Regions from separate parts of the Streptomyces sp. NPDC001796 genome, predicted to be linked through region 2. Evidence: riboswitches for the same ligand, from Rfam matches in the RefSeq annotation. Region 2 holds a riboswitch; each other region holds the start of a gene.
The links. A riboswitch is a leader RNA that binds a small molecule or an ion and turns the genes downstream of it on or off. The one in region 2 is predicted to bind S-adenosylmethionine.
Positions count from the first base shown of each region.

Region 1: linked by a shared signal. The riboswitch ahead of thrC (threonine synthase) and the one ahead of ACFYZE_RS02600 (aminotransferase class V-fold PLP-dependent enzyme) in region 2 are both predicted to bind S-adenosylmethionine.
Region 3: linked by a shared signal. The riboswitch ahead of ACFYZE_RS21715 (amino acid ABC transporter permease) and the one ahead of ACFYZE_RS02600 (aminotransferase class V-fold PLP-dependent enzyme) in region 2 are both predicted to bind S-adenosylmethionine.

Region 1 covers NZ_JBIAUC010000023.1:36,714-46,139, forward strand. Annotated here, with positions in the region: gene ACFYZE_RS31340 (ROK family protein) at 1-167, opposite strand, end outside; gene ACFYZE_RS31345 (extracellular solute-binding protein) at 341-1,564, shown strand; gene ACFYZE_RS31350 (DUF3263 domain-containing protein) at 1,614-1,841, shown strand; gene otsB (trehalose-phosphatase) at 1,922-2,767, shown strand; gene ACFYZE_RS31360 (trehalose-6-phosphate synthase) at 2,830-4,263, opposite strand; gene ACFYZE_RS31365 (glucosyl-3-phosphoglycerate synthase) at 4,361-5,332, opposite strand; SAM riboswitch class I at 5,526-5,669, shown strand; gene thrC (threonine synthase) at 5,688-6,968, shown strand; gene ACFYZE_RS31375 (MoaD/ThiS family protein) at 7,021-7,296, shown strand; gene ACFYZE_RS31380 (cold-shock protein) at 7,747-7,950, shown strand; gene groL (chaperonin GroEL) at 8,327-9,426, shown strand, end outside.
Region 2 covers NZ_JBIAUC010000001.1:581,604-591,029, forward strand. Annotated here, with positions in the region: gene ACFYZE_RS02570 (c-type cytochrome) at 1-405, shown strand, start outside; gene ACFYZE_RS02575 (Rieske 2Fe-2S domain-containing protein) at 402-1,460, shown strand; gene ACFYZE_RS02580 (cytochrome bc complex cytochrome b subunit) at 1,457-3,094, shown strand; gene trpD (anthranilate phosphoribosyltransferase) at 3,231-4,295, shown strand; gene ACFYZE_RS02590 (PRC-barrel domain-containing protein) at 4,392-4,748, shown strand; gene ACFYZE_RS02595 (hypothetical protein) at 4,775-4,945, shown strand; SAM riboswitch class IV at 5,026-5,142, shown strand; gene ACFYZE_RS02600 (aminotransferase class V-fold PLP-dependent enzyme) at 5,330-6,691, shown strand; gene ACFYZE_RS02605 (Lrp/AsnC family transcriptional regulator) at 6,734-7,015, opposite strand; gene ACFYZE_RS02610 (rhomboid family intramembrane serine protease) at 7,012-7,743, opposite strand; gene ACFYZE_RS02615 (hypothetical protein) at 7,901-8,140, shown strand; gene ACFYZE_RS02620 (NYN domain-containing protein) at 8,175-9,426, shown strand, end outside.
Region 3 covers NZ_JBIAUC010000010.1:140,671-150,096, forward strand. Annotated here, with positions in the region: gene ACFYZE_RS21695 (LLM class flavin-dependent oxidoreductase) at 1-861, opposite strand, end outside; gene ACFYZE_RS21700 (putative leader peptide) at 973-1,083, opposite strand; gene ACFYZE_RS21705 (transporter substrate-binding domain-containing protein) at 1,185-2,210, opposite strand; gene ACFYZE_RS21710 (amino acid ABC transporter ATP-binding protein) at 2,287-3,072, opposite strand; gene ACFYZE_RS21715 (amino acid ABC transporter permease) at 3,069-4,052, opposite strand; SAM riboswitch class IV at 4,381-4,490, opposite strand; gene ACFYZE_RS21720 (glutathione S-transferase C-terminal domain-containing protein) at 4,579-5,463, opposite strand; gene ACFYZE_RS21725 (glycosyltransferase) at 5,821-6,990, opposite strand; gene ACFYZE_RS21730 (hypothetical protein) at 7,298-8,062, shown strand; gene ACFYZE_RS21735 (hypothetical protein) at 8,220-9,026, shown strand; gene ACFYZE_RS21740 (ABC transporter substrate-binding protein) at 9,090-9,426, opposite strand, start outside.

The DNA of each region.
Region 1 (9,426 bases), on a different contig from region 2:
TGCGCGCGCAGCTCGGCGGCGAAGGCGAGAACCGACTCCACCACGGCGTCCGGCCCGCGCTCACGTCCGGTGGCCCGGCGCGCCCGGTGCAGCAGCTCGCCCCCGGCCCCGACCAGGGCGGCCTTCATCCCGGTGCCGCCCACATCCAGGGCGATGACATGTCTCACGGGGACCAGTGTCGCCCCTCGACCCGGAAGAGGTCTAGTCCACTCAGGTGGTGTAGACCTTATCCTTTGGATATTCCGAATGACGAGACGGCAGGGCCAGAGCAGTGCAGCGACGCGGAACGCGCAGGACGACATGGGGCAGGGGTCTGATCGCGGCGGTGTCCGCCCTCGGCATGACCGGAGCCCTGGCGAGCTGCGCGGGTGCGGTGGGTTCCGGGGACGTCACCCTGCGGCTGGTGGCCGCGGACTACGGGGACTCGTCGGGGAACAGCTCCAAGAAGTACTGGGACCAGCTGGTCAAGGACTTCGAGGCGGAGCACTCCGGAATCAAGGTCGACGTCGGCGTCTACTCGTGGAACGACGTGGACCGCAAGGTCAAGGAGATGGTGGCCAGGGGCGACGCTCCCGACATGGCGCAGATCGGGGCGTACGCGGACTACGCCGCGGCGGGCAAGCTGTACGAGGCCTCGGACGTCCTCTCGATCCCCGTCCAGGCGGACTTCGCCTCTGAGCTGAGTGACGCCGGCAAGGTGAACCGGACCCAGTACGGCATGCCGTTCGCCGCCTCCACGCGGATCCTCTTCTACAACAAGACGCTGTTCTCCGAGGCCGGCATCACCACCCCGCCGCAGAGCTGGAGCGACCTGGCGACGGACGCGCAGCTGCTCAGGGCCAAGGGCGTGAAGTACCCCTACGCGCTGCCGCTGGGCCCCGAGGAGGCGCAGGCGGAGACGATGCAGTGGCTGCTCAGCGGCGGTGCCGGCTACCTGGACGCCTTCGGCTCCTACGACCTCGACTCCACGCAGAACGTGGCCACCTTCACCTGGCTGAAGGACAACCTGGTGAGCAAGGGGCTGACGGGCCCGGTGGCGCCGGGGAGGCTGAACCGCGCCGACGCCTTCGCCGCGTTCACGCGTGGCGAGGTCGGGATGCTGAACGGCCACCCGTCCCTGATGAAGGCGGCGCGCGAGAAGGGCGTGAGGTTCGGCATGGTGCCGATGCCCGGGATCAACGGCCGGGCGAAGTCGACCATGGGCGTGGCGGACTGGATGATGGCGTTCCGGCAGGGCGGCCACAAGGACCAGATCCGTGAGTTCCTCGACTACGTGTACAGCGAGAAGAACGTGCTGTCCTTCTCCCGGGAGTACGACCTGCTGCCCGTGACGAGCTCCGCCCAGGAGGCCATGGCGCAGTCGTCCAGGGACCAGGACCTGGAGCCGTTCCTCCAGGAGCTGCCGAGCGCCGAGCTGTACCCGGTCGGCAAGACGTCGTGGGCGACCGTCAGCGCGGACATCAAGAAGCAGATAGGCAAGGCGGTCGGCCCGGACGGCAGCCCGGCGGCGATCCTGGGCCAGCTGCAGCGGGCGGCCGTCACAGCGGACAACGCGGCCCGCTGACGGCAGGCACGCGGGGGAGCGTGTCGGACCCACCGGTTACGGTTCCCCCATGGACGACCTGAACCCGAGAGAGAAGGCCATCCTGGCCCTGGAGGGCCGCGGTTTCTCCGGGCCGGGGGCCAAGGAGCGGGCCATACGGGAGCAGCTCCATCTCGCCCCCGTCCGCTACTACCAGCTGCTCAACGCCCTCCTCGACGACCCCAGGGCCCTGGCCCACGCCCCGGTCACCGTCAACCGCCTCCGCCGCATCCGCGAGGCACGCCGCGCGGAACGCTGAGCGCGTGGCCCTGGGACGCGCCGGGCGCGCCCCCGTGACCCCGTGGGTGCGCCCGGCCCCGCGCCGATAGGGTCGGACCCATGGGCAGCCACACGGACTCCTTGCCGACGCCCGCCACCCCGGCCGGGCGTGACGGTCTCGACGCCATCCTCGCGCGGCCCGAGCGGGCCGTCCTCGCCTTCGACTTCGACGGGACGCTCGCCCCGATCGTCCCCGACCCCGACCAGGCCCGCGCCCACCCCGACGCGGTCCCCGCCCTCGCGGCCCTCGCCCCGAAGGTCGCCTCCGTCGCGGTCGTCACCGGCCGCCCCGCCGGCGTCGCCGTCCGCCACGGCGGCTTCGCGGGCGTCCCCGGACTCGACCACCTCGTCGTCCTCGGCCACTACGGCGCCGAACGCTGGGACGCCCGAACCGGCACCGTCACCGCCCCGGCCCCCCACCCCGGAGTCGCCGCCGTCCGCGCCGAACTCCCCGGCTACCTCGACGAGATCGGCGCCTGGCGCGGCACCTGGATCGAGGAGAAGGGCCGCGCCGTCGCCGTCCACACCCGCCGTGCCGAGGACCCGCAGGCCGCCTTCGAGGCCCTGCGTGAACCCCTCGCCGACCTCGCCGCCCGCCACGGCCTGATCGTCGAGCCCGGCCGCATGGTCCTGGAACTGCGCCCGCCGGGCATGGACAAGGGGGTGGCCCTGTCGGAGTACGTCCGGGAGACCGGCGCCGAAGCGGTCCTGTACGCGGGCGACGACCTCGGCGACCTCCCCGCCTTCGCCGCCGTGGACAAACTCCGCTCCGACGGCGTCTGCGGCCTCCTCGTCTGCAGCGGCAGCGACGAGGTCACGGAACTCGCGAAGAGGGCGGACCTGGTGGTCGACGGCCCGCAGGGGGTCGTCCGCCTTCTGCGGTCACTGTCACGAAGGCTGAGCTGAGGCGCGCCCGAAGGCGCGCCCCTGCGGGAAACACCCACCGGCCCGCACCCGGAACTAGACCCTCAAACCTCCAGCGCAGCCAACTGATCCAGGAACCAGCGGGCCGGCGGAAGCGCCGTGGCCTGCGCAGCGAGCCGCTTCGAGCGCTCCGCCCGCTCACCCGCCGGCATCGACAACGCCTCGTGCAAGGCCTCCGCCGTCCCCCGGATGTCGTACGGATTGACCGTCACCGCGTCCTCGCCCAGCTCCTCGTACGCCCCTGCCTCCCGCGACAGCACCAGCGCGCACCCCTGGTCCGACAGCACCGGAACCTCCTTGGCGACGAGGTTCATGCCGTCCCGGATGGGGTTCACCAGGGCCACGTCGGCGAGCCGGTACGCGGCGAGAGAGCGCGCGAAGTCGTCCTTGACGTGCATCTCGACCGGGGTCCAGCCCGGCGTCCCGTACCTTTCGTTGATCTCCGCGGCCACCCGCTGGACCTCCGCCGTGTACTCCCGGTAGACGGCCAGGTCCTGGCGGGACGGGTACGCGAACGCCACGTGGACCACCCGTTCGCGCCACTCCGGACGGGACTCCAGCAGCTCCTCGTACGCCAGCAGACCCCGCACGATGTTCTTGGACAGCTCCGTCCGGTCCACCCGCACGATCACCTTGCGGGGGCGGCCGTCGGGGCCGGTGCCGATCTGCTCCCGCAGGATCGCCATCCGTTCGTCCACATCCGGCCGGTGCGCCCGCTCGCGCAGGAAGTCCGCGTCCGCGCCCAGGCCGTGCACGCCGATCCGGGTGTTCCCCAGCCCGCCGACGAGCGCCTCGCAGCACCCGGCGAAGGCGTCCGCCCACCGCTGGGTGAGGAAGCCGAGCCGGTCGGCGCCCAGCATGCCGCGCAGCACCTGACCGGCGATGTCGTCCGGAAGCATCCGGAAGTAGTCCACCGGTGCCCACGGCGTGTGCGAGAAGTGACCGATCCGCAGGTCCGGCCGCAACTGCCGCAGCATCCCAGGGACCAGCGTCAGGTGGTAGTCCTGCACCGCGACCGCCGCCCCCTCGGCCGCCTCCTCGGCCAGCGCCTCGGCGAACGCGCGGTTGTAGGCCTCGTACGACGTCCACGCGTGCCGGAACTCCCTGCCGAAGACGGGCTCGAGCGGCGTCTGGTACAGCATGTGGTGGACGAACCACAGCACCGAGTTCGCGATGCCGTTGTACGCCTCGGAGAACACCGTCGCGTCGATGTCGAGCATCCGGACCCGCCGGCCGCCGGTGTGGGCCGGATCCAGTGCGCCACCCGTGCGGCGTACGGCCTCGCGGTCGCCGTCGTTCAGGGCCGCGCACACCCAGACCGCGTCCGCGTCGGAGCCGATCGCCGACAGGCCGGACACCAGGCCGCCTCCGCCACGTTTGGCGGTGAGCTGCCCGGAGTCGTCCAGCGCGTACGAGACGGGGCCGCGGTTGGAGGCGACGAGGATGCGGGCGCCGTGCGCATGCTGCGTGGAAGCCATGCCACGAAACCTAGCCCGCGCCGAAAACGCTCAAACGTACGGTTCGGCCGTATGCGGAGCCGTGTCCGTCACGTCCGGGCGTCCGGCTGCACACGGTTCAGGCCACCTTTCGTTCCATGTACTCCGCGATCTCCGCCATCGGCGGCCTCTCCTCCGTGTCCACCCAGTAGGTCCGGGGCTCGAAGCCGTCCGCCCCCCGTTCGAACTGCGTGAGGGCCGGGCGGACCAGATGGCCGCGGGCCAGGCGGAGCTGGGCCGTACGGTAGATCGCGGCGGCCATGCGGCCGAGCGCCTGCCCGTCCTGGTGGCGGTGCTTGCGCACGCCGACGTCGACCTGGGCCAGCGCGTCCAGGCCCACCAGGTGCAGCGCGTCCACCAGCATGCCGAGCTCGACGCCGTACCCGACCGGGAAGGGAAGCCGTTCCAGCAGGGAACGGCGGGCCGCGTACTCGCCGCCGAGCGGCTGGACGAACCCGGCGAGCTGCGGCCAGTGCATGTTGAGCAGCGGGCGGGCCACCAGTTCCGTGACGCGGCCGCCCTGTCCGGCCGTCCTGCCGGAGGCGAGCGAATCGAACTCAGTGCCGAGCGGCCGGTCGTACATCGCCTTCACCAGGTCCACGTCCGGGTCGGTGAGCAGCGGGCCCACGATCCCGGTCACGAAGTCCGAGGAGAACTCCCTCAGGTCCGCGTCGACGAAGCAGACGATGTCCCCGCCGGTGACGAGCAGGGAGCGCCACAGCACCTCGCCCTTGCCGGGCACGGCCGGTATGCGCGGCAGGATCGTGTCGCGGTGCACCACTCTCGCGCCGGCCGCGGCGGCGACCTGGGACGTGCGGTCGGTGGAGCCGGAGTCGACGACGACGATCTCGTCGACCAGCGGGACCTGCCGCACGAGGTCGTGGCGGATGACGGAGACGATCTCGCCGACCGTCTCCTCCTCGTTGAGCGCGGGCAGCACGACGCTGACCGAGGAGCCCGAGGCTCGCTTCGCGGCCATGATCTGGTGGAGCGGGCGGTCGGTGACGGACCAGGAGCGGGTGCTCAGCCAGCGCTCGACTTCTTCCAGCACAGTCTGCGGCTCCTCACGTTCGTACGGGGTGGGGGGTGAGTCGGGGACGGTCGAATGTCTCTCTTGTGATCCATCTCGCGGTTCGGACGACTATCTCAACTCTCCCGGCCGTCGGTTACAGTCTTGAACAGCGCCGGTGACCATCGCATGTCGGGGTCCGCCTCGGTCCGTCGTCGGCGAAACAACCACATACAGCTCATCCAGAGGGGCAGAGGGACACGGCCCGGTGAAGCCCCGGCAACCCTCCAGTCGGCTCTCGTCTTCGCAGGCGGGGCTCCCGGCTAGGGAAGGTGCCAATTCCGTCTCACGGCGAGATGCGTCGTGAGGAAGATGAGGAGAAAGGGCCTCGCCTGACATGGCTGTGCAGACAGTTGCAAGCACCACCGACTCCGTGAACCTCGGCCCCGCCGCGGCCCTGTCCTGCCGCGAGTGCGGCCACCGCGTGCCGCTCGGTCCGGTCTTCGCCTGTGAGGAGTGTTTCGGCCCGCTGGAGGTCGCCTACGACTTCTCCGGCTACGACACCGAGGAGCTGCGGAAGCGTATCGAGGCGGGCCCCGCGAACATCTGGCGCTATGCGCCGCTGCTGCCGGTCCCGGCGGACGTCGCCGACAAGCCGAACCTCAACCCGGGCTGGACCAAGCTCGTCAAGGCCGACAACCTGGCGCGCGAGCTGGGCGTCACCGGCGGGTTGTATGTGAAGGACGACTCCGGTAACCCGACGCACTCCTTCAAGGACCGCGTGGTCGCCCAGGCACTCGAGGCGGCGCGCGTCTTCGGCTTCACCACCCTGTCCTGCTCCTCCACCGGTAACCTCGCGGGCGCGGTCGGCGCCGCTGCGGCCCGTGCCGGCTTCCGCTCCTGCGTGTTCATCCCGCACGACCTGGAGCAGGGCAAGGTCGTCATGGCCGCGATCTACGGCGGCGAGCTCGTCGGCATCGAGGGCAACTACGACGACGTGAACCGCTTCTGCTCCGAGCTGATCGGCGACCCGGCGGGCGAGGGCTGGGGCTTCGTCAACGTCAACCTGCGGCCGTACTACGCGGAGGGTTCCAAGACCCTGGCGTACGAGATCGCGGAGCAGCTCGGCTGGGAGCTGCCGGACCAGATCGTGGTGCCGATCGCCTCCGGCTCGCAGCTGACGAAGATCGACAAGGGTCTGCAGGAGCTGATCAAGCTCGGGCTCGTCGAGGACAAGCCGTACAAGATCTTCGGTGCGCAGGCCGAGGGCTGCTCGCCGGTGTCGGTGGCGTACAAGGCGGGCCACGACGTGGTGCGGCCGCAGAAGCCGAACACCATCGCCAAGTCGCTGGCGATCGGCAACCCGGCCGACGGCCCGTACGTCCTGGACATCGCCCGCCGCACGGGCGGCGCCGTGGAGGACGTGACGGACGAGCAGATCGTGGACGCCATCAAGCTGCTGGCGCGCACCGAGGGCATCTTCGCCGAGACGGCGGGCGGCGTGACCGTCGGTGTCACGCGCAAGCTGATCGAGAACGGCGTCCTCGACCCGGCGAAGACGACGGTCGTCCTCAACACCGGGGACGGTCTGAAGACGCTGGACGCGGTGGCCGACACGGGGCTGACCGTGACGATCCGTCCTACCCTCGAGTCCTTCCGCGAGGCCGGTCTCGTCTGACCTCCTCCCGCCACAACCCAGCAGCCGTACCCCGACCGGAGGTCATCCCCCCATGAGCGTCAACGTCCGCATCCCCACCATCCTGCGCACCTACACGGGCGGCCGGGCCGAGGTCACCGCCGAGGGCGCGACCCTCGCCGAGGTCATCGCCGATCTGGAGAAGAACCACACCGGCATCGCCGCACGCGTCCTGGACGACCAGGGCAAGCTGCGCCGCTTCGTCAACGTCTACGTGAACGACGACGACGTCCGCTTCGAGCAGGGCCTTCAGACCGCCACCCCGGACGGCGCGGGCGTCTCCATCATCCCCGCGGTCGCGGGCGGCTGACGGTCCCTCGAACGCAGGATCCTTACCCTCGGTAACGCAGGTAACCGAGAGTTCATCGAATTGCCCTCTCCGTGAGAGAAACGGAGGGGGCAATTCTGCATGGTTGAGCGCGGTAGAGTTGGGGAACGGCGCTCCCGGGCTCCCCTTCCGGATCCGCGATCACCTGCCGCGTGCCCGACAAGAAGCAGCCAAAGTGTGCAGGGTTTTTGCGCCATTCATTCCCTTTGCCCGGCCCGACTTGCCCTGAATTCGGGTGAATTCTCCGTATATTCCCGACCGGTCGGACCCCGAATTCTCGTCCGATTGACCTGTTGCAGACGGCAGTTGGACAGATACATTCAGCCGCGGTCGACGCGTTCCGGCGCACGCCCCCAACCGTTGGGGGGTGAGGTCTGACCCGGATCCGCGAAGTGTGGATCTGTGCAAGGGCCAGTAATAGGGGAGTTAGGCATGGCTCAGGGCACCGTCAAGTGGTTCAACGCGGAGAAGGGGTACGGCTTCATCGCGGTCGACGGTGGTGCGGACGTCTTCGTCCACTACAGCGCGATCCAGATGGACGGCTACCGCACCCTTGAAGAGGGCCAGCGGGTCGAGTTCGAGATCTCGCAGGGTCAGAAGGGCCCGCAGGCGGACATGGTCCGCGTGACCGCCTGATACAACGCGCCGACGACTGAACTGTTCGACGTGTCGAGGGGCCCGCATCCCGTCCGGGATGCGGGCCCCTCGGTCGTGTCCGGGGTACGGGCCCTCGGCCGTGTCCGGTCACGGCTTCTCCAGGGGGCGCGCGGCAGCGTCCACCTGCGGATCATGCTCCCGAGTTCACCTTCCGATACCCCGGAGCGGCTTGCACTCGGCAGGGGCGAGTGCTAATCATTGGCGTTAGCACTCTGAAGGTGAGAGTGACAACAGAAGGACCGGGTCGGTGAGGCCGCGGGCCGGGTGGGGCAAGGAACCTCCGGCCGGGGCCGTCCGTCGCGGGCGCGGGCGCGGTCCGAAGTAATCACCCCCAGTCCTGGAGGGACCACTTCACATGGCCAAGATCATCGCGTTCGACGAGGAGGCGCGGCGCGGCCTCGAGCGCGGCATGAACCAGCTCGCGGACGCCGTCAAGGTGACCCTCGGCCCCAAGGGCCGCAACGTCGTCCTCGAGAAGAAGTGGGGCGCCCCCACGATCACCAACGACGGTGTCTCCATCGCCAAGGAGATCGAGCTCGAGGACCCGTACGAGAAGATCGGCGCCGAGCTGGTCAAGGAAGTCGCCAAGAAGACGGACGACGTCGCCGGTGACGGTACGACCACGGCGACCGTGCTCGCCCAGGCGCTGGTCCGCGAGGGTCTGCGCAACGTGGCCGCCGGTGCGAACCCGATGGCCCTGAAGCGCGGCATCGAGAAGGCCGTCGAGGCCGTCTCCGCCTCGCTGCTCGAGCAGGCCAAGGACGTCGAGACCAAGGAGCAGATCGCCTCCACGGCCTCCATCTCCGCCGCCGACACCCAGATCGGCGAGCTGATCGCCGAGGCCATGGACAAGGTCGGCAAGGAAGGCGTCATCACCGTCGAGGAGTCGCAGACCTTCGGTCTCGAGCTGGAGCTCACCGAGGGCATGCGCTTCGACAAGGGCTACATCTCGGCGTACTTCGCCACCGACATGGAGCGTATGGAGGCCGTCCTCGACGACCCGTACATCCTGATCGCCAACTCCAAGATCTCCTCGGTCAAGGACCTGCTCCCGCTGCTGGAGAAGGTCATGCAGTCCGGCAAGCCGCTGCTGATCATCGCCGAGGACGTCGAGGGCGAGGCCCTGTCGACCCTGGTCGTCAACAAGATCCGCGGCACCTTCAAGTCCGTCGCCGTCAAGGCCCCGGGCTTCGGTGACCGCCGCAAGGCCATGCTCGGCGACATCGCCATCCTCACGGGCGGCGAGGTCATCTCCGAGGAGGTCGGCCTCAAGCTGGAGAACGCGACCCTGGACCTCCTGGGCCGCGCCCGCAAGGTCGTCATCACCAAGGACGAGACCACCATCGTCGACGGCGCCGGCTCCGCCGACCAGGTCTCGGGCCGCGTCAACCAGATCCGCGCCGAGATCGAGAACAGCGACTCCGACTACGACCGCGAGAAGCTGCAGGAGCGTCT
Region 2 (9,426 bases):
GACTACAGCCCGGAAGGCGCCGACATCGCCAAGGGCGGTGAGCTCTTCCGTACGAACTGCGCGCAGTGCCACAACTTCACCGGTGAGGGCGGCGCGCTGACGCACGGCAAGTTCGCCCCGAGCCTCGAGGGTGTCGACCCCAAGCACATCTACGAGGCCATGCAGACCGGCCCGCAGAACATGCCGTCCTTCCCGGACACCACGCTGTCGCAGCAGAACAAGAAGGACATCATCGCGTACCTGAACGCGGTCAACGGCGACCAGACCGAGAACCCCGGCGGTCTCAAGCTGGGCGGTCTCGGCCCGGTCTCCGAGGGCCTGTTCGCCTGGATCTTCGGCCTCGGCGCGCTGATCGTCGTCGCCGTCTGGGTCGCCGCTCGGACCGCAAAGGCCAAGAAGTCATGAGTAGCCACGACATTCCAGAAGAGAACCTGCCCGCTGAGCAGGACACCGAGTCCGGTGCGGTAGCCGTCGCGGACGAGGAGAACCCGTTCGCCGACCCGGGGCTGCCGCCCCACGAGCACCGCATCCAGGACATCGACGAGCGGGCCGCCAAGCGCTCCGAGCGCACGGTCGCCCTGCTGTTCACCGTGTCGATGCTGGCCACCCTCGGCTTCATCGCCTCGTACGTCGGGATCCCGAACGACAAGTCGATCTACGTCTTCCCGATCGGGCACATCAGCGCGATGAACTTCGCGCTGGGCCTGACGCTCGGCGTGGCGCTGTTCACGATCGGCGCGGGCGCGGTCCACTGGGCCCGCACCCTGATGTCCGACGTGGAGATCGCCGACGAGCGTCACCCGGTCGAGGCGTCCCCCGAGGTCAAGGCCAAGGTCATGGCCGACTTCCGGCAGGGCGCCAAGGAGTCGGTGATCGGCCGCCGCAAGCTGATCCGCACCACGATGCTCGGCGCGCTGGCCATGTTCCCGCTCTCCGGCCTCTTCCTGCTGCGCGACCTGGGCCCGCTGCCCGGGACGAAGCTGCGCCACACCATGTGGTCCAAGGGCAAGCTCCTCGTCAACATGAACACGAACCAGCCGCTGCGTCCCTCGGACGTCCAGGTCGGTTCGCTCACCTTCGCCAAGCCCGAGGGCCTGGAGGAGACCAGCGAGGACTTCCAGGTGGAGATCGCCAAGGCGGCGCTGATGATCGTCCGGCTGCAGCCGGAGAACATCAAGGACAAGAAGGAACTCGAGTGGTCCCACGAGGGCATCGTGGCCTACTCGAAGATCTGCACCCACGTGGGTTGTCCGATCTCCCTGTACGAGCAGCAGACGCACCACGTCCTCTGCCCGTGCCACCAGTCCACCTTCGACCTCTCCGACGGTGCCCGGGTCATCTTCGGCCCGGCCGGTCACGCCCTGCCGCAGCTGCGCATCGGCGTCAACGCGGACGGTTACCTCGAAGCGCTCGGCGACTTCGAGGAGCCCGTCGGTCCTGCCTTCTGGGAGCGCGGATGAGCACTACATCGAGCAACGGGTCCGCGTCGCGCGGACGGGCACCGGCCGGCGAGCGCGTCGCCGACTGGGCCGACGGACGCCTGGGCATCTACACCCTGGCGAAGTCCAACATGCGGAAGATCTTCCCCGACCACTGGTCGTTCATGTTGGGCGAGGTCTGCCTCTACAGCTTCCTCATCATCATCCTCACGGGTGTCTACCTGACCCTGTTCTTCCACCCCTCGATGAACGAGGTGGTGTACCACGGCAGTTACGTGCCGCTTCAGGGTCAGCTGATGAGCGAGGCGTTCAACTCGACGCTGCACATCAGCTTCGACGTCCGCGGCGGTCTGCTGGTCCGTCAGATCCACCACTGGGCGGCGCTGATCTTCCTCGCCGGCATGTTCGTGCACATGATGCGCGTCTTCTTCACCGGCGCGTTCCGCAAGCCGCGTGAGATCAACTGGGTGTTCGGCTTCCTGCTGTTCGTCCTCGGCATGTTCACCGGCTTCACCGGTTACTCGCTCCCGGACGACCTGCTCTCCGGCACCGGTGTCCGCTTCATGGAGGGCGCGATCCTGTCCGTGCCGATCGTCGGCACGTACCTGTCGTTCTTCCTCTTCGGCGGCCAGTTCCCGGGCGGCGACTTCGTGGCCCGGTTCTACTCGATCCACATCCTGCTGCTGCCGGGCATCATGCTCGGCCTGGTGGTGGGCCACCTGATCCTGGTCGTCTACCACAAGCACACGCAGTTCGCGGGCCCCGGCAAGACGAACACCAACGTCGTCGGCATGCCGCTGATGCCGGTGTACATGGCCAAGGCCGGAGGCTTCTTCTTCCTGGTCTTCGGCGTCATCGCGGCCATCGCGGCGATCGCCACCATCAACCCGATCTGGGCCATCGGCCCCTACCGTCCGGACCAGGTGTCCACGGGCGCCCAGCCCGACTGGTACATGGGCTTCTCCGAGGGCCTGATCCGCACGATGCCGGGCTGGGAGATCAACTTCGCGGGCCACACGCTCGTCCTGGGCGTGTTCGTCCCGCTGGTGATCTTCCCGCTGGTCCTGGTCGCGATCGCGGTCTACCCGTTCATCGAGTCCTGGGTCACCGGCGACAAGCGCGAGCACCACATCCTGGACCGCCCGCGCAACGCTCCGACGCGCACCGCGTTCGGTGCCGCCTGGATCTCGTGGTACTTCGTACTGCTGGTCGGTGGTGGCAACGACCTGTGGGCCACCCACTTCCACCTGTCGATCAACGCGATCACCTGGTTCGTCCGCGTCGCCTTCTTCGTGGTGCCGGTCCTCGTGTTCATCGTCACCAAGCGGATCTGCCTCGGCCTGCAGCGCCGGGACCGCGACAAGGTGCTGCACGGCCGCGAGTCGGGCATCATCAAGCGGCTGCCGCACGGTGAGTTCATCGAGGTCCACGAGCCGCTCAGCCAGGAGCAGCTGCACACGCTCACGGCGCACGAGCAGTACAAGCCGGCCGAACTCGGCCCGACGGTCGACGAGAACGGCGTCGAGCGGAAGATCAAGGGCTCCGCGAAGCTGCGCGCCAAGCTCAGCAACGCGTACTACGGGGAGAACAACCAGATCCCCAAGCCCACGGTCGAGGAGTACAAGGAGATCACGAGCGGCCACGGCCACCACTGATCGCTGCACGCCACGCCACGGTGGAGGGCCCCGTCCGGTGTTCGGACGGGGCCCTTCGCCATGCTCCCGGCTGGATAGGGTGGACCTGTTCGAGACTCGCGTCCCGTAGTCCGGGACACCGACCCAGGAGCGGCTTATGAGCGCTGTGCACCCCGCTGGAGGCGACACCGCGGCGGGCCGTTCCTGGCCCCAGGTGCTGAACGGGCTCCTCGAGGGCCGCGACCAGAGCGCGGACGACACGGCCTGGGCGATGGACCGCATCATGCGCGGCGAGGCGACGGACGCGCAGATCGCCGGGTTCGTGGTGGCGCTGCGGGCCAAGGGCGAGACCGTCGAGGAGATCACCGGTGTGGTCCGGGCGATGTACGAGCACGCCAACGTGATCGAGGTGTCGGGCCGCACGGTCGACATCGTCGGCACGGGCGGCGACGGCGCGAAGACGGTGAACATCTCCACGATGTCGGCGCTGGTGGTGGCCGGCACGGGGGCCAAGGTCGTCAAGCACGGAAACCGCGCGGCCTCGTCGGCGTCGGGCTCGTCGGACGTCCTGGAGAAGCTGGGCGTCAACCTCGACCTCACGCCCCAGCGGGTGGCGCAGGTCGCGGAGGAGGCGGGCATCACCTTCTGTTTCGCGGTGAAGTTCCACCCCGCGCTGCGCCATGTCGCCGCCGCGCGCGGTCAGCTGGGTATCCGGACCGTCTTCAACGCCCTCGGCCCGCTGACCAACCCGGCGAAGGTGAAGGCCCAGGCGGTCGGCGTCGCAGACCCGCGACTGGCGCCGATGATCGCGGGGGTGCTCGCCGAGCGCGGCAACTCCTCCCTGGTGTTCCGCGGCGACGACGGCCTCGACGAGCTGACGACGACTGCCACGTCCCACGTCTGGATCGTCCGCGACGGCAAGGTCACCGAGGAGACCTTCGACCCGCGCGACGCCGGTATCGAACTGGTCCCGGTGGAGGCCCTGCGCGGCGGCGACCCGTCCCACAACGCCGAGGTCGCCCGCCGCCTCCTCGACGGGGAGACGGGCCCGGTACGGGACGCCGTCCTGCTGAACTCGGCAGCGGCCCTGGTGGCGCTGGAGCCGGGTGACGGCCCGCTGGCGGACCAGCTCCGCACCGGCATGGCCAAGGCCGCCGAGTCGATCGACTCGGGAGCGGCCAAGCGCGCCCTGGAGCGGTGGGTGGCCGCCAGCAACGCCTGACTCCTGGCAGGCCCGCGGAAAAGGCCAGGTCAGGCTGGCTGGAGTACAGTGAGACAAAGGCAGCTCCTCCCCCCGCGGGCCGCAAGGAGGCTGGGCATGATCCATTCAGCCGATATCCGCGAGTGGCGCAACCGGGACGTGATCGACGCCAAGGGCCGCAAGATCGGGTCCCTGGAGGCGGTGTACGTCGACACCACCACCGACACGCCCGCCATGGCCACCGTCCGCACCGGGATGGTGACCCGGCAGAGGCTCGTCTTCGTCCCCATCGACGAGGCGACGGTGGGACCCGGATACGTCCAGGTGGCCCACTCCAAGGGGCAGGTACGCAAGGCGCCGTCCATCGGCGTGGACGACGTGCTGCCGATCGAGCGGGAAGAAGAGATCTTCAAACACTACGACAGGGCCTATGAGCCCGGCGCCGACCGCGGACGCCGCCTCGCGCGCCGCTGATCCCCGGGCCGAAGGAAGTGGTCACCATGGCGGTCTTCCTGTTCCTGATCCTCGCGGCGGTCGCCCTCGGCATCATCGGCGCGGTCGCGAAGGGGCTGTTCTACCTCCTGATCATCGGCATAGTGGTGTTCCTGGCCAGTCTCGTCCTGTTCGGCATGCGCTGGGGGCGGCACTCGAAGCACCACCTGGTTCGGTGACGCACCGGGACGGGTCCGCCCGTCCCGGTATACGGACAGAAGTTGCGAGCAGCTGATCACTTGCCGTAACTTCCACATCAGGTCATGAGCGACAGTCATTCGGCCCCGGCCGACTGTCCGGCAACCCTCCGTCCGTGGCGGGGTGCCCCGGGTGAAGACCAGGTCGCAGGCAGCGAGGTCTGCGGCAAGCGCGGACCCCTCGTTCCTTCCAGGGGTCCTGGTCGTTCGAGGGAGCCTTCCGTGAGCAAGCGAATGCGCTAGGGCCGCAGAGCCCCGCCTCCGCACACCCTTTTCTCCTTTCACCTTCTCCGTGCCGTGGATACCGTTGCGCCCTTGCGCGCCTCCGGCACCGGTGAGTCTCGCCTGCCCTACGGGAGTACACCCATGTCCGTCTCCACCCTTGCCGCCGACCAGTCCGTCTGTGCCCCGCTGCCCGTTCTGGGCCGTGATGTCACCGTCCCGCTCGTCACCGGCGGCGACGTCACCTACGCCGCGCTCGACTACGCGGCCAGCGCCCCCGCGCTGCAGCGCGTCTGGGACGACGTGGCGGCGTACGCCCCTTACTACGGCAGCGTCCACCGCGGCGCCGGCTACCTCTCCCAGCTGTCCACCGACCTGTTCGAGAACGCCCGCCGCACGGTCGCCGACTTCCTCGACTGCCGCGACACCGACCAGGTGGTCTTCACCCGCTCCACCACCGACTCGCTCAACCTCCTCGCAGCCGCCCTCCCGGCCGACTGCCAGGTCTTCGTCTTCGAGACCGAGCACCACGCCTCCCTGCTGCCGTGGCGGGACGCCCGGGTCACCTACCTCGACGCCCCGAGCAGCCCCCGGCAGGCCGTCGAGACCCTGGAGCGCGCCCTCGCCGACCGCGAACCCCACGGCCCGGCCCTGGTCTGCGTCACCGGCGCCTCCAACGTCACCGGCGAGCTGTGGCCGGTGCGCGAGCTGGCGGCGGCAGCCCACGCGCACGGCGCCCGCATCGTCCTGGACGCCGCCCAGCTCGCCCCGCACCACCCGGTGTCCGTCAAGGACCTCGACGTGGACTGGGTCGCTTTCTCCGGCCACAAGCTCTACGCCCCCTTCGGCTCCGGCGTCCTGGCCGGCCGCGCCGACTGGCTGCGCCAGGCCGAGCCGTACCTCGCGGGCGGCGGCGCCAGCCGCAAGGTCACACGCAGGACGGACGGGGGAGTGGACGTGGAGTGGCACGACACGGCGGCCCGCCACGAGGCCGGCTCCCCGAACGTGATCGGCGCCTACGCCATCGCCTCCGCCTGCAAGGCCCTCACCGAGGCCGGCTTCGACACCCTGGTCGCCCGGGAGCAGCACCTGATCCGCAAGGTCAGGGAGGGCCTCGCCGACGTTCGCGAGGTCAGGGTCCTCTCCCTCTTCGGCGACGACTCCCCCCGCGTCGGCGTGATCTCCTTCGTCGTCGAGGGCTGGAACAGCTCCCACTTCGCCGCCGCTCTCTCCGCCGAGTACGGCATCGGCGTCCGCGACGGCCTGTTCTGCGCCCACCCGCTGATCCGCACCCTGCTCGGCAGCGACCCCCAGACCCAGGGCGAGTGCGGCGCCCCCGAGGCGGCGCCCGGAGAGAAGTCCCTCAACGCGATCCGGGTGAGCTTCGGCGCCGGCACCCCCGACGAGCATGTGGAGCGCTTCGTCAACGCGGTGAAGGAACTGGTGAGCGACGGCGCGCGGTGGCAGTACCGCACGGAGAACGGCCGCTGCGTCCCGGCGGTCTGAACTGGCAGGGCCGGTGAGGCGGTGTTCAGCGGATCGGGCGGATCAGGAGTCCAGCCCGATCGCGAACGCCGCCTCCAGGTCGTGCTGGGAGTACGTACGGAACGCCACGTGGGTGTCCGTCGCCTCCACCCCCGGGATCTTGCTGATCCGCCCGGGGATGACGTCCGCCAGTTCCTCGTGCTCCTTCACCCGCACCATGGCGATCAGGTCGTACGTCCCCGTGACGGAGAAGACCTCGCTGACGGAATCCAGCGAGGCGATGCTCTCCGCGATCTCGGGGATCCGGTCCACGCTGGTCTTGATGAGCACGATCGCGGTGATCACGGCTGCTGTTCTCCCTCGGGGGCCTCGGCTGGTGGCTTCACCCTACTCGTAGGCGTGTAGCGCACCCACGCGTAGAGGAACCCCAGCGAGAACCCCACCAGGTGGGCCAGGTAGGCCACCCCGGGCCCCTGCGCGGCCCGGCCCGCCGCCATCCACTGCAGGGACGCCCAGAACGGCAGCACCACCCAGGCCGGGAACCTCAGCGGCAGGAAGAACAGGAACGGGAAGAGACTGGTCACCCGCGCCTTGGGGAAGAGGAACAGGAACGCACCCAGGACCGCGGAGATCGCCCCGGACGCTCCGACCAGCGTCTGCGCCGACGCGGCGTTGGCCGCCGCGTACCCCAGCAGCGCCAGACAGCCGCAGCCCAGGTAGAACAGGGCGAACTCCACATGCCCCATCCGCTCCTCGGCCATGGCCCCGAAGACGTAGAGGAAGAGCATGTTGCCCAGCAGATGCACCCAGCTGCCGTGCACGAACAGCGCGGTCGCGGGCGTCAGCGCCGCCCGCGGGGCCCCGCTGAACAGCTCCGCCGGCACCACGCCCCAGCGGGCGAAGTAGGCCCGCTGAGCGGCGAGCAGCGCGTCCCCGGTCCCGTAGGCCGGACTCAGCCCCGCGGCCGGTCCGACGACGAAGAGCGCACAGCACAGGACGATCAGCCCGTACGTCACCGGCGCCGACTGTCCGCGCAGCGCTCCCACGGCCGACCTGGTCCAGGTGCTGATCATGGTACAGAGCATGGCGTAACCGGACCGATCCGCACAGAGTGCCTCGCCGCCGTGGAACGGGCGGGCGGCGGGTACTCGCCAGGCCGTAGGGTTACGAGCCACACGCTCCAGGGAAACTGGCGCATCACGGAGACTGGAAGAAGGAAGAGCACCCACGATGACGGTTCCCCTGCCGACGGAGACGACCCGCTGGCGCTGCACCCTCTGTGGCAACCTCACCCGTTTCGACGTGACCCGCTCGTCGAAGGTCGTCGAGTACGTGCACCTCGATCTGGCCGGGGAGCCGAAGGTCGAGGAGCGCGAGGTGGTCAGTGAGACCATCGAGTCGGTCCGTTGCCGCTGGTGCAACGCGGCCGACCAGGTGGAACTCGTGGACAGGCCGGGCGCCGGCTCCTGAGGGAGGCGGCCCCGCAGGGCGTATGGGGTGAAGGATGGCTGAGACCAAAGGCGGGGAGCCGGTCGACGGCACCGCTGAGGTGCTCGACCGTCCGCTGCCCGACGGCGTGCGCCGCCGGGTCGTGCAGATCGTGTCCGACGGTTTCGGCGGGCTGACCCTCGCCGAACTGCCCGCACAGCTGCGGCAGTACGCCCGGTTCACCCCGACCCGCCGGGCCAAGTTCGCCGGCAACGCCATGGCGGCGGCCGTGGAGACCGACGCGCTGTTCCGGCAGCGCATCGCCGAGAAGCTCAGAGAGGCCCAGCCGGAGCTCGCCGGCGCCCTGGACTCCGGCTCCCCGCCCCCGGCCGCGGACCCGCTCGACGTGGCGGCCGCGGCCTATGTGCTGCGCCCGGCGGGCTGGGTGAAGCTGGTGACCGCCGCCGGCGAGGAGGCCCAGCGCGTCGACGCCGAGCGCGCCGACGAGGAGAGCCGGGCCGAGCTGGAGCGGCTGCGCGCGGAGCTGGCGGCCGCGCGCGAGCACACCCGCACCGAGACCGAGCGGTTGCGGACGGAGCTGGACGCGGCCCGCAAGGAAGCCGACTCGCTTCACCGCAAACTGCGAGCCGCCCTCAGCGACGTCAGACGCGGCGAGGCCGCCCTGCGCAAGGCCCAGGGCGAGATCGAGGCGGTGCGCGCCGAAGGGCAGGTCCAGCTCTCCGCCGCCGAGAGCGAGACCCGGCGGCTCAAGGCGCGTCTGAGCGAGGCGGAGGCCACCGTGGAGGCCACTCGCAGGGCGGCGCGCGAGGGGCGCAGCGTCGAGGACATGCGGGTACGGCTGTTGCTCGACACCCTGCTCGACGCGGCCCAGGGGCTGCGCCGTGAACTGGCGCTGCCACCGGTCTCCGTGCGGCCGGCGGAGACCGTGGACGCGGTCGAACCGGGACGAATGACCCCGAAGGACATCGCCGCCCGTGCGCTGTCCGAGAACGATCCCGCGATCCTCGACCAGTTGCTCGCACTGCCCCAGGTGCACCTGGTCGTCGACGGTTACAACGTCACCAAGACCGGCTATCCGCAGATGCCGCTGGAGAAGCAGCGCCTGAGGCTCCTCGGCCAGCTCTCCCAACTCGCCGCGCAGACCGGCGCCGAGGTCACCTGTGTCTTCGACGGGGCGGAACTGGCCGCACCGGTGCTGCTCGCTCCGCCGCGCGGGGTGCGGGTGCTGTTCTCCAAACCGGGCGTCACGGCCGACGAGTTGATCCGCCAGCTGGTACGCGCCGAGCCGCCGGGCCGGCCCGTCATCG
Region 3 (9,426 bases), on a different contig from region 2:
GTGCAGCGGCTCCTCGGCACGGCCCGCCCTCTCCTGCTCGGCACGGATCTCGGCGACGATCGCCCGGGCGTGGTCGGCGTCGTACGGGGTGACGTAGCCGATGTCGGCCTGGCGGGCCACCAGCCGGTAGGGGACGGTCTGGTGCGCGAGAGCGGTGACGATCGGCTGGCCCTGCGGCGGTCGGGGCGTGATGGACGGTCCCTTGACGCTGAAGAACTTGCCCTCGAAGTCGATGTAGTGCAGCTTGTCCCGGTCGATGAAGCGGCCGGTGGCGACGTCCCGGATCTCCGCGTCGTCCTCCCAGCTGTCCCACAGGCGCCGGACGACCTCGACGTAGTCGGCGGCCTCGTCGAACAGGTCGGTCACGACGCCCTGGGCGTCCGGGCTGTCGTAGGCGTAGATCCTCGGGATCGTGCGGCGACCGAAGTGCGCGGCCTCGTTCGGACGCGCGGTGATCTGTACGCGCAGGCCCGCACGGCCCGTGCTGACGTAGTCCAGAGTGGCGATCGCCTTGGAGATATGGAACGGCTCCGTGTGGGTGGCCACCACGGTCGGCACCAGCCCTATGTGCCGGGTCAGTGGCGCGACACGGGAGGCGATGAGCACGGCGTCCAGGCGTCCGCGCACCTGGTCGGTGCGCTCGTCCGGGTCGAGGAAGTCGGAGGACTGGGGTCCGAGCCCGTCCTCGATGGTCACGAAGTCGAGCAGACCGCCTTCGGCCTCGGCGATCAGGTCGGCCCAGTATCCGGCCGTGAACAGGTCCCGGGGCCGGGCCACGGGCTCGCGCCAGGAGGCGGGATGCCAGCCGGTGCCGTCCAGGGCGACGGCAAGGTGCAGGGGGGAAGGGGAAGTCGAGGACACGAGTGGGTGCCTTCCTGAAGTCCGTACAGGAACGCCGGCCGGGGTGAGCGGGCGCGGCGGAGGGCGGGCGCAGCGAGACGGGGGGTACCCCCGGCCGAGGGCTGGGGACGGTCAGGAGCAACAGAGCGCGCCGGCCACGCGCAGCAGATCGATGTGGGCCCGGGAGTGCAGAAGCGGACGGCGGGACGGGGTCAGGACGCGGGCGTGCACGGTACGGGTCACGTCCTGCACCTCCGTCCGTACGGCCGTCGTGGCGCGCAGCTCGTCGTCAACGACAACAGCCCGGCTCCGCCGTCTGTTCCGCACTCCGGGAATCCCTTCGGTCAGGAGTTGTCGAGCGGCAGCCCGGGCGGGTTGACCTCGGACTTGGCGACGGCCTCGTTGGACAGGTTCCAGGCGGCCAGCCACTTGGCGTACTGGCCGTTCTGGATCAGGTGGTTGACGGCGTCGGCGAGCGGCTTCGCGAGCCCGCTGTCCTTCTTCGCGGTCGCCGCGATCAGGCCCTGCAGGGACTCGCCGGCGCCGGAGAACTCGCCCGCGTTGCGGGTCGCCTGGGGCGTGTTCGCGACCTGCCTGATGTGGTAGGCGATACCGGGGTTGGGGCCGAAGTAGGCGTCGATCTTGCCGCTGGACAGCGCCAGGTAGGTGCCGTTGCGGTCCGGGTAGTACTTGACGGTGAGCTGCTTGCCCTCCTTGGCCAGCTTGGCCTTCCACTCCAGGAGGATCTTCTCCTGGTTGGTGCCGGAGCCGACGGATACGGTCCTGCCGGCGAGGTTCTCGTAGGTGCCGCCGAAGTTCCAGGTGCTCTTCTTCGGCACCTCGAAGGCCAGGTTGTCCTGCCGGTAGGAGGCGAACTCGTACTTCTTCTTGCGCTCCTCGGTGTCGGTGACGTTGGAGAAGGCCACGTCGACCTTGCCGCTGTCGATGCCGACGAACAGGTTCTCCCAGGTGAAGTTCTTCAGCACGGGCTCGAGGCCGAGGGTGGCGGCGACCAGGCGGCCGAAGTCGGGTTCGGCGCCGGTGAGGGTCTTCTGGTCGCTGCCCACGTACGCCAGCGGTGCGAAGCCGGAGGGCAGGGCGCCGATGCCGATCTCCAGCTTGCCGCTCTTGCGGATGGCGTCGGGCAGTTCGGCGTTGAGGGACTTCACCTCGGACACCTTGAGGGCGGTCTGCGTGGCGGCGCCGTTGGAGAGCTGGCCCACGGTGACCGTGCCGGAGGATGCGCTGTCCGTGCTGGTGGCGGCGTCGCTCTCGCCCCCGCACGCGGCGAGTCCGGCGGCGAGGGAGGCGACGGCGGTGCCTGCGGTGAGGCCGCGCAGGAGTCGGGTGCGGAGACCGGTGGTGGGCATGGTTGTCCTTGTTCTGTGAGCGGTGGCGTTGGTGGCGTTGGGGGGAGGTCGTGAGAGGAGTGCGGGACCGGCGGGTTCAGAGCACCTTGCTCAGGAAGTCCCGGGTCCGCTCGTGCCGCGGGTTGTCCAGGACCTGGGCGGGCGGCCCCTGTTCGACGATCCGGCCGTCGTCCATGAAGATCACCCGGTCGGCGCATTCGCGGGCGAAGCCGATCTCGTGGGTGACGATGACCAGCGTGGTGCCGCCGCCGGCCAGGTCCTTGATGACGGCCAGCACCTCGCCGACGAGTTCGGGGTCGAGGGCGGAGGTGGGTTCGTCGAAGAGGATGACGCCGGGCCGCAGGGCGAGCGCGCGGGCGATGGCGACGCGCTGCTGCTGGCCGCCGGACAGCTGCCGCGGGTAGGAGCCGGTCTTGTCGGCGAGTCCGACCCGGCCGAGCAGGTCGAGGGCCAGGTCCCGGGCCTCCTGCTTGGTCAGCTTGCCGGTCGCCACCGGCGCCGCTGTCACGTTCTCCAGCACGGTCAGGTGCGGGAAGAGGTTGAAGTTCTGGAACACGAACCCGATGCGGCTGCGCTGCCCCAGGATGACCCGCTCGCTCAGCTCCTTGAGGTGGTCTCCGTGCCGGCGCACGCCGATGGGTTCGCCGCCCACGCTGACATAGCCGCGGTCGGGCTTCTCCAGGTGGTTGATCACCCGCAGCAGCGTGGACTTGCCGGAGCCGGACGGACCGAGGATCACGGTCACCTCGCCAGGCCGTACGGTCAACTCCACGCCGTGCAGCACCTGGTGGGTGCCGAACGCCTTGTGCACGTCGTGCACCTGGATGGCGGCGGGGCGGGTCTGAAGCGTGTCGGTGGTCATACGGCGGCCTCCCTGCGCGCACGGGCCCGCAGCTCGGCGAGACCGGTGCGGAGCTTCTGCAACGGGGTCGGCGGCAGCGCGCGGGTGGCACCGCGGGCGTAGTACCGCTCGACGTAGAACTGGACGACGGACACCAGGCTCGTCAGGATCAGGTACCAGACGGTGACGACCAGCAGCAGCGGCACGATGTCGCCCGGGTAGGTGCTGCCCATGGTCTGCGCGGAGCCGAACAGGTCGAGCAGCGACACGTAGAACACCAGTGAGGTGCTCTTGATCAGGCCGATCAGCTGGTTGACGTAGTTCGGGGTGATGGACCTGAGAGCCTGCGGAAAAACGATCCGCCTGAACTGGTGGCCCTTCGGCAGACCGAGCGCGGCGGCCGCCTCGTGCTGGCCCTGGTCGACCGAGAGGATGCCGCCACGGACCACCTCCGCCGCGTACGCCGCCTCGTTGAGGCTCAGCCCGACGACGGCGACGACCATGTCGGTGGCGAGCTTGGACTCGTCGAAGCTGAAGAAGGCCGGGCCGAAGGGCACGCCGACGCTCAGCGTCTTGTACAGGGCGCTGAAGTTGTACAAGAAGATCAGCACCACGATCAGCGGTATGGAGCGCAGCGCCCATACGTACGTCCAGCTGACCGCGCGCAGGACCGGGCTCTTCGAGAGCCGGGCCAGTGCGAGCACGATTCCGCCGATCAGGCCCAACACGGCGCTGAGTGCGGTGACTTCGAGCGTGATGAGCAGCCCGTCGAGGATCGTGGGGCGCAGGAACCAGTAGGCGAAGCGGTTCCACTGGTAGAACGGGTTGGACACCAGGCCGTGGACGAACTGGGCCACGAGGACCAGCACGATCGCCGTGGCGATCCAGCGGCCCGGCCGGCGCAGGGGCAGTACCCGCTGGGCCGCGGGGGGCGTGGCCGCGATGTCTTCGTCTGGTGGCGCCGGGGCGAGGGACACGGCGGCTCCGGGGGGTTCACTCATGACAGGCTCCAGCGGAGTCGGACGCCCCGGGCGGCGCGCCACGGCACCGCCCGGCGGCGCGGGCCGCGGCGTGACGAGGCTGGTGAAGCGTGAGTGCACCGGGGACGGGACGGGACGAGGGCACACCGCGGCGGCGGTGAGCGTCAGGGATTCAGAACGCCGTCAGCCGTGACAGCGGGCAGAGCCCGGGGCGGTACACAGTGCGCTGCTGACGCGGAGCAGGTCGACGGAACGGTTGGCGCACAGCAGGACGCAGCCGGGGAGCCGCACCGCGGCTGTCCTCGAGGCTGCGTACATCACTGTCTCCGTCGTTCTTCCGGCCCGGGGGGCCAAGCGCTTACCGAAACGTCGTCCGGTCGGGTCGTCACCTGGGGCACCCCACCGCGGTGCGAGGGTTGCCGGTCAGCCAGCCAGGGCTTGTCGCTGACGCTCATGACCTTTCTGGCCGTAAGTCAATACAGGCGCCACAGGCAATGTCAACGTGCGTCCAGCAGGTGATACGTGCTCAGCGACGCCGTTCTCCCTCTCAACCGGTCCAGTCGGCGGCGGCGTTGGGGACGTGCGAGGCCCAGTCCAGGATCTGCACCGCGGCGCCCGCGGCCTCCAGTCCCCGACAGTGCGCGTGATGCCGCCGGGCGATGCCGGCGTGGTCGAGGTGCGGGCCGAAGGCCGGGTGCGCGGCCAGCCGGCGGGCGTACGCCCACAGGTGCGGGTGGTCGGCGATGCGGTGCACGGCGGCGGCGTCCAGGTGCCAGCGGTGCACGGTGTCGAGTTGCACCAGGCTCACCCACAACTCCACGTCCGCTGCGGTGAGCCGGTCACCGAGCAGGTACTCCTGACGGGCGAGCCGTCCGTCCAGCGACCGCAGGGTGCACAGCAGCGAGGTGAGCGCGGCGTCCCGTTCCTCCGTGCCGGCGTCGACCCGTCCGGCGCGCTGGGCGGCCCCGTCGATGCCCTGCTCGCACAGCCGCTGGACGCCCTCGATCTCGGCGTTCGACCCCAGCGGATACAACGCGGGGTGGCCGGTGCCGAAGTGCCGCGCCAGGTCGCGCATGATGTCCGGAGCGTGGGTGCTGACGATCCGGCCCGACCAGTCGTCGCTGAGCACCGGTGCCAGGGCGGCTCCGGGGTAGCGGTGGGCACTGGCCTCGTACAGCGGACGCAGCGCGGAGTACTCGCCGCCGGGTCCGTCGGGCACCGCGGGCAGCAGGGTGACGGGACAGACGTCCTCGAGGCCGAGCAGGCTGTGCGTGATGGCTATCCGCAGACAGTGCGGACACGCAAGGGACAGGTGGAGACGGTAGCGGCGCGGCACGGCGTAGTGGCCGCTGCGCGCGTCGCAGCCGATCCGGCCGCGGAAGGCGGGGACCGGCTGTGCGGACGGGAGTGCGGTCAGGGCATGGGCGGACATGTCTCTCCCGGGGTTCTGGGACGCGAGGGTGCGGGGGTGTGGCCCACGGGCAGGCGGCGCTCCCCGGCGCGAACGGCGCGAGGTGGCGGGGGCCGGGGGCGGGGCGTGGCTCCGCCGGTTCAGCGCCGGGGGCTGCTCGCGCTGCAGACGCGCAGCAGATCGATGTGACGGCGGGAGGTCAGCAGGAGGGACTGCCGGCGCGCGCGGTGAACACGGCTGATGACCGGCCTCAGGCACCCCATGTTTCCCTACCTGTCCACTAGGAAATCTCCTCTGAAGTGTCGATCCGGCTCAGGCGCACGTCAAGGGGGGTGTCCGGGAAGGCGGTGAAGGCGGGGTTTCCGACGCCGGCAAGGCCTAGCGCTTGCGCTTCGTCGTCTTCGTGGCCTTCGACCGCTTGGCGGCCTTTCCCACTCGGGCGGCCTTCGGCCGGGCCGTCGGGGAGTACGGCTTGGGCACGCCCGCGGCACCCAGGGCCGCGAACTCCCGGTTGGCCTCGGTCTGGCGGCGAACGGCGTCCGGCAGGTCCGGCATGGCCAGCAGCAGGTCGCACGCACGCAGGGAGCCGGCGTGGTCACCCACATGGAAGGCCGCGATCGAGAACTCGAAGAGCAGACCCCAGCGGTACACCCAGGGCTTGGTGAACAGGTCGTCCGGTTCCGGTCGGCCCACGACGGCACCGAGGATGGAGTACGCGATGTGGTGACGGCCCTGGACGCGCAGCCGCGAGGCCAGTTCGTAGCAGGCCTCCAAGCGCCGGGGGCGCGACTCCCAGGCCCGGGAGAACGCGTCCATCGCACCGGCCCAGTCGTCCATCTTCTCGGCCCTGAGGATGCCGGCCTCCAGCAGCGAGCAGTACACCTCCTCGGGCCGGCCACCCATCGCGGCACGCCGCTCGTACAGCGCGATCGCTTCTTCCGTGTGGCCCAGCTCGCGCTCGATCCCGGCCAGGGAGAAGACGGTCAGCGCGTCGGAGGAGTCACCTTCGAGTTCACGGCGCAGCAGGCGCGCGTCGCGCTCGAGCTTGCCGCTGCGGCAGCCGCCGTCGGCGCGGTCCTCGATGACGAGCGCGTCGAGGACCTCCTCGACGTCGGGCTCGTCGGCGCGGGGCTCGTGGGCGACGCCTTCGTAACGCCACAGCCAGTCGCCCCGCATGAGGTGCTTGAAGCGGTGCGGGGCGCCCGGGACGTCATGGCGCAGCAGGTACGAACCCGCCGTCAGGTGCGGCAGCGGGGCGTCCTGGCGCATGACATGGTCGGCGTCGAGGGTGAGGATGTAGTCGGCCTTGCCGCGGGCGTGCCGGATGTTCCGCGTCCGGTTGTGGCCCAAGTCGATCCAGGGTTCTTCGAGGAGTTCGCCGGGGATGCCGTCGAGCATCGTGCGGACGAGGTCCTGGGTGCCGTCTGTCGAACCGGTGTCGGAGATCACCCAGGTGTCGATCAGGTGGCGTACGGAGCCGAGGCACCGCTCGATCACGCCCGCCTCGTTCTTGACGATCATGCAGAGGCAGATGGTCTGCTTGCTCACGGCCTCACCGGTCTCGGGATGACGATGTCCTGATGGAGAGGCGGTCAATGTGACACAGGCCGGTTCCACTCCCACCCATCCACGCGGAGGGCGGGACGCAACGGCGCCCGATTGGCCGCGCACCGCGAAGCGCTGGGAATCCTCATCGTTCAATGGTCATCGCCTCATCAAGGCACCCCGCTTAGACCGATTTGCTGATGTGTGTGCGTGTTTTGGGCGAGAAGTCGCAATTGTTTGTTTTGCCTGGGCCAAGCTCACTCTCGGATTCGGGGACCTGCCCGAAGAGGTTGACACAAGGAGCACACACATGAGTCCTGAGTACAGGACGACATCGCTGCTCGGGCCGCTGGCGCGAGACAGGTTCAAAAAGGCCGGCATGATCGCCTCGCTCGCGATGGTGATGGCCACCGGCGTGGCCGCCCCCGCCGCCCTGGCCTCGCAGAACGCCCACGCGCACAGGACCGTGTCGTCCGGCGGCGACAAGTGCGACGACGACAACCACCGCGCGGTCGGGATCGGGGGCGACCACGACAAGGACAAGGACAAGAACAAGGAGAAGAACAAGTGCCGCGGCGCGACGGGGGCGACGGGGGCCACCGGTGCGACGGGTGCCACCGGTGCGACGGGTGGCACAGGTGGTAAGGGTGGCACGGGTGCCACGGGTGGTACAGGTGCCACCGGTGGTACAGGTGCCACGGGTGGCACGGGTGCCGCGGGTCCGTGCATCGACATCGACGCGGTGCAGGAGACCGGCAACTTCGACCTCCGAGCCGCGCTGACCCCCGACGGACGGACGTTCGCGGGAATTCGTAGCGACACCGGCATGCCGCCTGTGACCGGCGCCTTCGTGTGGACCGACCTCAGCACCCCCAACCACGCGAACTACCCGAAGAACGCGTGCGCCGTGTCCATCAACGAGCACGGCGCGTCCGCATCGGACAACCACCCGGTCCGCATCGATGTCATCACCACTGCCGGGACGGTGTTCGAGACCACGTGTACCGTCGTCCCGTCCGGACCCTCGCTCGACTGCGACGACAACCCCTGGGTCCAGTTGACCACGCCCGCCTAGGCTCAGCTTGGTCAAACGGGCCCCGCCCTGCCTGAGCCGCCCTCCTGTGAGCACCCCGGGGGGCGGCTCCGGCTGTGGCAACTCATGCACCAGAAGCCCCAAAACAATGGCAAAGGCCTCTGCGGAAACATGAGTTCCCCATGTCATCGTGCGTGCCATGAGCACTGAGCACCTCCTTGATGACCGGTCCGACTTCCACGCCCATCCCCGCATACGCCGGACGGCGAACAAGGTCCCGGAAGTCACCGTCTACTTCTGGATCATCAAGGTTCTGACCACCGGAATGGGCGAGACCGCCTCCGACTACCTGGCCCGACTGCTCGGCCCGATCCCCGCGGTCGGCCTCGGTGCCCTCGCCCTGCTCGGGTCACTGGTCCTGCAGTTCGCGGTGCGCCGGTACGTGGCCTGGGTCTACTGGACCGCCATCGTCATGGTCAGTGTGTTCGGCACGATGGCCGCCGACGTCCTGCACGTGGGTCTCGGCGTCCCCTACACCCTCTCGACGCCGCTGTTCCTGGTGGCGCTGGCCGCCGTCTTCGCCCTGTGGTACGCGAGCGAGCGGACCCTGTCCATCCACAGCATCTCCACGCGGCGCCGTGAGACGTTCTACTGGGCTGCCGTGCTGGCCACGTTCGCGCTCGGCACGGCCGCGGGCGACCTGAGCGCCACGATCGGCCTCGGCTACCTGGGGTCCGTCGTCCTGTACGCCGTGGCGATCTGTGTGCCGGCGGTCGCCCACCGCGGGGGTCTGCTCGGCCCGGTGGTCGCGTTCTGGTCCGCGTACGTCATCACCCGCCCGCTCGGTGCGTCGATCGCCGACTGGATGGCCCTGCCTCACAAGCGCGGCGGGCTGGACTGGGGTCTGGGCCCGGTCACCCTGTCGTGGACGGTCGCGATCCTCGGCTTCGTGGCCTACCTGGCGGTCTCGCGACGCGACGTCGGGAGCGAGTCGGCCGCAGTGTGACATGGCACCGCCCCGCCTGCCGCTGGTGCGGTCAGGCGGGGCGACGTCGTGTCGGTGGCAGGTTCAGCCGTCCGCCCCCGCCGGGGTCGTGGTGGTCTTGAAGCCCTCGGTCTTGTTGGCCTGGACGGCGAACTCGTTGGTGAACGTCTTGCTGAGGTCCACCGACCCCTTCACGTTGCCGACCAGTTGCTCCGTGGCCAGGGAGGTCTTCGGACCGCCGGCCGGCATGATGCCGTCCGGGAGGAACTGACCCTTGTCCTGGGTCAGGGCCTGGATGTAGTCGGCCTTGGTGACCAGCTGGTTCTGCACGAACGACGCCGGCAGCTTGTTCGCGATGTCGGCCGCGCTGTGCGTGTTGATCCAGTGCATGGTGGCGACGAGCGCGTCGACGACCTTCTGC